DNA from 2 places in the Plantibacter sp. T3 genome. Region 1 is predicted to be linked to the other one. Evidence: predicted binding sites of a transcription regulator. Region 1 holds the regulator's gene; the other holds the start of a gene.
What was found. Region 1 encodes HrcA, which represses chaperone genes, less so after heat shock. Its sites were predicted from a motif close to TTNGCACTCGNNNNNNNCGAGTGCNAA; they were not measured.
Positions count from the first base shown of each region.

Region 1 (4,171 bases):
GCCGCTCGCGCTCCGCCGGCGAGATGCCGCCCTCCGGACCGACGACGAGGACGAGTTCCTCGGCGAGCAGTGCCGACGGGTCGAGCTCCGAGAGCGCGAGTGCCGCGCTGGGTTCGAGCACGAGGACGGTCCGGCCGGCGACGATCGACGCGAGTCCGCGGGTGTCGACGACCTCGGCCACCTCGGGGACCCGTGCGCGGATCGACTGCTTCGACGCCTCCCGCACGATGAGCTGCCAGCGCGCACGGCCCTTGACCGCTTTGTCGCCCTGCCATCTCGAGATGCTGCGCTCGGCGCCCCACGGGACGATCCGGTCGACACCCAGCTCGGTCGCCGCCTGGATGGCGAGTTCGTCGCGATCACCCTTGGCCAGCGCCTGCACGAGGACGAGCCCGGGACGGTTCTCCGGATGCACCACGACCGATTCGACGCGGATCTCCAACTCCCCCGGCTCGCTGCGCACGACCGGTCCGGTCGCGATCAGGCCCCGGCCGTTGCCGATCGACGTCGTCTCGCCGACCCGCAGCCGACTCACGGCGACGGCGTGCTTCGCCTCGGGCCCGCGGAGGGTCACCGAGTCGCCGACACCGGTCGATTCGAGATCCTCACGGAGGTACAGCGAACTCATCTCAACCGACGCCGTGGAAGCGGTCGCGGATCTTCGCGAACAGGCCCTGCTGGAACTGCGCGAGCGCCGGAGCACCCTGGCGTCGTCCTGAGGCGAAGCTCTTGATCAGCTCGCGTTCGCGGTGGTCGAGCTTCGTCGGCGTGACGACCTGGACGCCGATCTTGAGGTCGCCCCGGCTGTTCCCGCGGAGACGGGTGACACCGCGGTCCTTGACCGTGATGACCTCGGAGCTCTGCACGCCCGGCCGCAGCTCGACCTCGACGTCGCCGTCGAGCGCGTGGACGGTGACCTGGCGGCCGAGGATGGCGTCGGTCATCGGGACTTCGAGCGTGCACAACAGGTCGTCGCCGTCGCGGCTGAAGACGTCGTGGTGCTTGACCTTCATCTCGAGGTAGAGGTCGCCGTTCGGGCCGCCGGCCGGGCCGACCTCGCCGCTCCCCGGCATCTGCAGACGCAGACCGGTGTCGACGCCGGCCGGGATGTCGACCGAGACGGTGCGGCGGGCACGGAGCCGACCCTGACCCTGGCAGGTGACGCACGGGGTCGCGATGATCGTGCCGTAGCCGCGGCAGGTGCCGCAGGGCGCCGACGTCATGACGTTGCCGAGCAGCGAGCGGACGGCCCGCTGGATGGAGCCGGTGCCGTGACAGATGTCGCAGGTCACCGGTGAGGTGCCGGGCTGGCAGCAGGAGCCGTTGCAGGTGCTGCAGAGCACGGCGGTGTCGACCTCGAGGTCGCGGTGGGTGCCGAAGATGACCTCGTCGAGGTCGAGCTCGACGCGCAACAGGGCGTCCTCCCCGCGTGCGCGACGGGACTTGGGTCCGCGCTGCTGGCCGCCACCGCCGAAGAAGGTGTCGAAGATGTCGCCGAAGCCGCCGAACCCGGCGTCGCCGCCACCGAACCCACCAGCCTGCGGACCGAGGTCGTACTGCTGGCGCTGCTTGGGGTCGCTCAGCACGTCGTAGGCGTGCGTGACCTCCTTGAACCGTTCCGAGGCGTCGGAACCCGGGTTCACGTCGGGGTGCAGTTCGCGTGCGAGGCGGCGGTAGGCCTTCTTGATCTCTTCGGGCGTCGCCTCCTTGGCGACACCGAGTGCTGCGTAGTGGTCGGGGTAGTCAGCCACTGAGGGCCTTTCGTTCGAGGTGCGGAAGGTGTTGGGGGACGCGACGAGGATGCGTCACTCGGCGTCGAGGATGCGCGAGAGGTACCTGGCGACGGCGCGGACCGCAGCCATGTTGCTCGCGTAGTCCATTCTCGTGGGGCCGAGGACGCCGAGCCGGGCGATTTCGCCACCAGAGGAACGGTAGTTCCCGGCGAGGACACTCGTGGTCTCGAGGCCGAACGACGCGTTCTCCCGCCCGATGCTGGCGACCACGCCGTCGCGCTCGGACTCCATCTCGCCGAAGAGCCGGAGCAGCACGACCTGCTGCTCGATGGCGTCCAGGACCGGATAGATGCTGCCGGGGAAGTCGTCCTCGGTGCGGGCGAGGTTGGCGGCGCCGGCCATGACGAGGCGGTCCTGGCGCTGCGCCGAGAGTTGCTCGCGCACCGCGTCGACGATGCGGACGGCCGCCGCGCGATCGAGGTCGGCGATGTCGGCTGGGACGTCGCCGATCGCGTCGTGGGCGTCGAGGAGTGGACGGCCCGCGACCGCCTCGTTGCACAGCGAGCGGAGCCGCGAGATGAGGTCGTCGTCGACCGGGCTCTCCGTCTCGATGAGCCGCTGCTCGACGCGGCCGTTGTCGAGGATGATGACCGCGAGCACTCGGTTCGGGGTGACGCTCACCAACTCGAGATGCCGGACGCGTGCCCGGGAGAACATCGGGTACTGGACGAGCGCGACCTGGTTCGTCAGCTGCGACAGCAGCCGCACCGTGCGGTGCAGGACCTCGTCGAGGTCGCCGGACGCGCCGAGGAAGGTCTCGATCGCCGTCCGTTGGGCGTTGTTCAGCGGACGGCGGTCGGCCAGGTGGTCGACGAACATCCGGTAACCCTTGTCGGTGGGCACCCGGCCGGAAGAGGTGTGGGGAGCGGCGATGAGCTCTTCGTCCTCGAGCTGCGCCATGTCGTTGCGGATGGTGGCTGCGGAGACCCCGAAGGAGTGGCGGTCGACGATCGTCTTGGAACCGACGGGCTCGCGCGAGGCGACGTAGTCCTGCACGATGACGCGGAGCACTTCGAGACCGCGATCCGACACCATCTCGATCTCCTCCCGTCATCCACCTCGGAGCGCCGACCATCAGCACTCGAAGACCCTGACTGCCAATCATATCGTGGCCTCCGCGCGGCCGTCCCTTGCGCGGCCCCGTGCCGCGGGAATACCGTTGGCCGCAGGCGTGGGTCCCTGATGAGCAACACCTGGTGCGATACGCTCAGCTGGACCAATTGAATATCACTCTCCGTGAAAGGTGCGAAGATGTCCGATCCGAACGCTCAGCCGCCCGTCGACCCAGCGAAGGGCGGGTCGGTTCCGCCTGCAGGAGACGGCGCAACGCCCCCTCCCGCAGCTCCGCAGCAGCCGCCCGCAGGCGCCCCGCAGTACCAGCAGCCGTACGCCGCCGCTCAGCCCATGAGCCCGTCGGACGAGAAGCTGTGGTCGACGCTCATCCACATCGGTGGGATCTTCTTCGGATTCATCCCGCCGCTGATCGGCTACCTGGTCCTCAAGGACCGCGGCCCGTTCATCAAGGCGCACACGCTCACCGCGCTGAACTTCCAGCTGACGATGCTGATCGCGCTCGTGGTCGGCTCGATCCTGACGATCGTCGTCGTGGGTCTGTTCATCATCATCGCCGTCTACGTCGTGGTGATCGTGTTCAGCATCATCGCCGCGATCAAGGCGAACAAGGGCGAGCTGTACAGCTACCCGCTCACGATCCAGTTCATCAAGGCCTGATCCGTCGAGTCGCACGAGAACAGCCCCGTCCGGTCCGCCGGGCGGGGCTGTTCTGCGCCTCGGGCAGGGTCAGTCGCCGACCAGACGGCGGACGACCGCGTCGGCGAGGAGCCGTCCGCGGCGCGTGAGCTCCAGCCGTCCGAGCAGGGCCTGCCGTGCGTCGACCAGTTCCTCGGCGATGAGCCCGGCGACGGCCGTGCGAGCCTCGGGGGCGAGCGTCCGGATCGGGATGCCGTCCCGCGTGCGGGTGAGCAGCAGGATGCGTTCGAGTTCCCGCGTCTCGTCGTCCAGGGTCTCCCGGCCGGCGGCCGGCGACTCCCCCGCCGCGATCCGCTGGGCGTACGCCGCCGGGTGCTTGACGTTCCACCAGCGCACCCCGCCGACGTGACTGTGCGAGCCCGGGCCGACACCCCACCAGTCCTCGCCGGTCCAGTAGGAGAGGTTGTGCCGGGAGCGGTGCGTGTCGTCCGTCGCCCAGTTGCTGACCTCGTACCAGCCGTAGCCGGCCTCGGTGAGGAGATCGTCGGCGAGCTCGTACATATCGGCCTGCAGGTCTTCGTCGGGGGTCCCCACCACGCCCGAGCGGATCTGGCGCGCGAGTTTCGTCCCTGGTTCGACGATGAGCGAATAAGCCGACACGTGGTCCG
Region 1 is NZ_LR733286.1:2,495,602-2,499,772, reverse strand. It holds gene GV015_RS11960 (16S rRNA (uracil(1498)-N(3))-methyltransferase) at 1-628, opposite strand, end outside; gene dnaJ (molecular chaperone DnaJ) at 630-1,751, opposite strand; gene hrcA (heat-inducible transcriptional repressor HrcA) at 1,806-2,828, opposite strand; gene GV015_RS11945 (DUF4870 domain-containing protein) at 3,045-3,524, shown strand; gene hemW (radical SAM family heme chaperone HemW) at 3,594-4,171, opposite strand, start outside.

Region 2 (4,171 bases), 650 kb from region 1:
GCCTCGGTCGGGTCACCGTTCTCGTCGAACGTGATCGGACCGGAGTTGCCGTCGTAGTCGATCTTCTTGCCGTCGGCGATGGCCTTCGCACCCTCTTCGAAGGTGGTCACCTTCTCGCCCTTGTCCTTACCACCGGACACGGACTGGAGCTGGGCCGCCATGTCGGCACCCTCGGTCGAACCGGCCTGCAGCGCCGCGAGGGCGAGCAGGATGACGGCGTCGTAGGATTCAGCCGCGTAGCTGTAGTCCTTCAGCGGCTCGCCACCCTCGTCCTTCACGAACGCCTGGAGGCGGTCGGTGAAGTCACCGAGCTTCGCGGTGTCGAGACCGGGCAGCGTGCCCTTGGCGCCCGTCAGGGTGCCCGGAGCGAAGTCCGCGCTGTAGTCGGCGAGGTTGCCGTCGACGAAGTAGAGCTTGTCCGACGGGAAGCCTGCGAGACCGGGGACGATCGTCTTGGTCTCCTCGAACGCGATGATCGCGATCGCGTCGGGGTTCTCCGCCTTGACCGCGCTGATCTGCGCGTCGAACGAGGTGTCACCGGTGTTGTACGATTGCTCGGCGACCACTTCACCGCCGGCGCTCTCGAACGCCTCCTTGGTGAACTTCGCGAGACCGGTGCCGTAGGAGTCGTTCAGGTAGATGATGCCGAGGGTGGCGTTGCCGTCCTCCGCGATCAGGTTCCCGAGGACCTCGCCCTGCAGCACGTCGGACGGCGCCGTCCGCCAGTAGAGACCGTTGTCGTCCCACGTCGTGAAGTCCGCGGAGGTGTTCGCCGGGGAGAACTGGATGACGCCTGCGCCGGTGACTTCGTCGATGAAGAGCTTCGACACACCCGAGGACGCTGCACCGATGATGGCCGTGACACCCTCGGAGAGCAGACGGGGGACCTCGGTCGCGTACGCCTTGTTGTCGGAGTCACCCGAGTCGCCGAGCGTCAGGTCGATCTTGATGCCGAGGTCGGCGTCGTTGACCTCCTTGACCGCGAGACCGACACCGGCCTCCTCGGGCGGGCCGAGGAACGCGAGGTTACCGGTCTGCGGCAACGCCGTGCCGAGCTTCAGGGTCAGGTCGCCAGCAGGCTTGCTGCTGCTGCCGCTGTCGCCGCTACCACTTGAGGCGCAACCGCTCAGAACCAGCGCGCTGGCTCCGATCAGTGCGATACCACCGAGAACGATGGAACGTGGGCGGGAGCGAGCGGCCGTGGCCTTCGAAAAGACGCTCATGGTACTCCTTGCTTGTCAGAAGAGTGGCAGCTCCAGGGGCTGCCGTTGAGTCAAGTTATCCGCTGCACGTGCGCTGGACAATGTCGTTGACGTTACAAGCGTGTAACACGACCAAATCGTTACCTCAGGAGCGCCAGTTTCGCGCTTTTCCTGCAGTGGTCGCGCGATCAGCGCTGGAATCCGCTGTTCAGACCCTCGTCGAGCGGCGCCGTTCGGCGCCGGCGGCCCGACGACCCCGGGTGGAGGCGACGAGCATGTCGACGGTGAGGATCGCGAGCGCCAGCCACACGAGACCGAAGCCCAACCAGCGCTCCGGCGGCATCGCCTCGTGCAGGACCGCGACACCGACGACGAACTGGATGATCGGTGCGAAGTACTGGATGAAACCCATCCAGGTGAGCGGGAGGCGGCGGGCCGCCGCCGCGAACAGCAGGAGCGGGACGGCGGTGATGACGCCGGCGCCGACGAGCAGCAGAGCGTGCCCGACGCCCGCGGTGCCGATGGTCAGCCCACCGGTCACGCCGACCGCGATGAGCTGGGCGATCGCGACCGGCATCAGCCACACGGTCTCGAGCGTCAACCCGGACACGGCGTCGACCGAGCCGCCCACCAGTTTCTTGATGTAGCCGTAGAGGCCGAACGAGAAGGCCAGGATGAGGGCGATCCAGGGGACGCTGCCGTGTCCGATCGCGAGGACCAGGACCGCGATCACGCTCACGACCACCGCAGCCCATTGGGCTGGACGCAGCCGCTCGCGAAGGAAGAAGACGCCGAGGAAGACGGTCACGATCGGGTTGATGAAGTACCCGAGCGACGCCTCGACCACTTGGCCGTTGAGCGCACCGTAGACGTACGTCTGCCAGTTGACGTAGATGAGCGCCCCGGCGAGACCCATCGTCAGGACGATGCGACGCTGGCGGAGGATGCCGAACAGCCGACGCCAGGAACGGGTCGCCAGGATGAGGACGGCACAGAAGACGAGGGAGAACAGGATCCGCCACGCCACCACCTCGAAGGCGCCGGCCGGTGCGAGGGCGATGAAGTAGAGCGGGAGCGCTCCCCACAGGCAGTAGGCGGCGACCGCCGAGAGCAGTCCGGACCGGCTCCCCTGCTGGGGCACGGCGACGCTCGCACGTCGATCCCCTCCCCCGTCGACGGTGACGGGGTGGATGTCGACGTCGGCTGGATCGCTGGGGTTCTGCACTGGTCCAGGCTAGACCCGCGACTCCCCGCGACACCCTCCGGAAACGGACACAGCCCGAACGGCGAATGCCATTCGGGCTGTTGAGCGGCCTGAGCCGCCGGATCCGTGCGCTGGTGACTAGCGGACGACGACTGCGAGGACGTCGCGCGCGGACAGGACGAGGTAGTCCTCACCGGCGTACTTGACCTCGGTGCCACCGTACTTTGAGTAGATCACCTTGTCGCCGACGGCGACGTCGAGCGGGACGCGGTTGCCGTTGTCGTCGATGCGACCGGGTCCGACCGCCACGACCTCGCCCTCCTGGGGCTTCTCCTTGGCGGTGTCGGGGATGACCAGACCGGAAGCGGTGGTCTGCTCTGCCTCGACCTGCTTGATGACGATGCGATCCTCGAGCGGCTTGATGGAGACCGACACGGTTGACCTCTTTCTTGAAACGAAGACGTGGTTAGCACTCACACTGCGAGAGTGCTGATTCCAGTGTAGGCATGTTCTGGCACTCATGCAATGCGAGTGCCAATCAGCGACTGCTACCGTTGCCGGATGCATCCAGCTCCGCCCGAGGCCCGCTGACCATGGACCGTTCGGAACTCGTCGAACTCCTCACGGCCGACGGCCTCAGGCTCCTCGACTCCCTCCCCCCTTACCCGACGAAGGACGAGGCCGTCCGCCTGGTCGGGCGCCTGCGCAAGGAGGGCCACTCCCCCGAGCTGGTCGCGGCGGTCCTCACGCAGTCGCGATTGAGGCAGAAGGCTGTCGGCAAGTTCGGACCGTTCGCCGGCCGCATGCTGTTCACCGAGGCCGGGCTCGAACAGGCCACGCGCCTTCCCGTCGCCGCGCTGCACGCCGGGCGGTTCGCCCGGGCCGGCCTCACGCGCATCGCCGACCTCGGCAGCGGCATCGGCGCCGACTCGATGGCCATGGCCTCGCTCGACCTGGAGGTCACGGCGGTCGACATCGACGAGGTCACCGCGGCCATCGCCAGTTACAACCTCGCTCCGTTCCCCACGGCGACCGTGCGGAACGCCGCCGCCGAGGACGTCTCCCTCGACGACTTCGACGCGGTCTGGTTCGATCCCGCGCGGCGAACCGCAGGACACGCCGACACCGCGCGCCTGTCGAGTGCCGCCGACTACACCCCGTCCCTCGACCTGGTCTTCGGTGCGGCGGCCCGCCTTCCCACAGGCGTCAAGCTCGGGCCCGGATTCGACCGCTCCCTCATCCCCGACGACGCCGAGGCGCAGTGGGTGTCGGTCGACGGACAGCTCGTCGAGATGGCGCTCTGGTTCGGCCCGCTGGCCCGTCCGGATGTCCGACGGTCCGCGCTCCTCCTCGCGGACGGCGTCCACCACGAGTTGCACGCCGAGGCCGACGCCGACGACGCCCCGGTGCGGGAGCTCGGCGACTACGTGCACGAACCCGACGGATCTGTGATCCGGGCCCGACTCATCGGCGACCTCGCCATCCGGTTGGAGGCCGGCATGCTCGGCCAGGGCATCGCCTACCTGACCTCCGACACGGCGACGAGCTCGCCGTTCGCCACGACCTTCCGGGTGCTCGAACGGCTGCCGATGGACGAGAAGGTCCTCAAGCGCACGATGCGTGATCGCGGGATCGGTGTCCTCGAGATCAAGAAACGCGGCGTCGACGTCGACCCCGCGGCGTTCCGGAAGCGCCTCGCGCTGAAGGGCGACGGCTCGGCCACGATCATCCTCACGAGGATCGCCGGCAAACACAGTGCGCTGCT
Region 2 is NZ_LR733286.1:1,843,132-1,847,302, reverse strand. It holds gene GV015_RS08905 (ABC transporter substrate-binding protein) at 1-1,223, opposite strand, end outside; gene rarD (EamA family transporter RarD) at 1,411-2,343, opposite strand; gene groES (co-chaperone GroES) at 2,545-2,841, opposite strand; gene GV015_RS08890 (class I SAM-dependent methyltransferase) at 3,000-4,171, shown strand, end outside.
Region 2: a site for HrcA is predicted at 2,918-2,944, ahead of groES (co-chaperone GroES). Genes of this name have one in related genera too.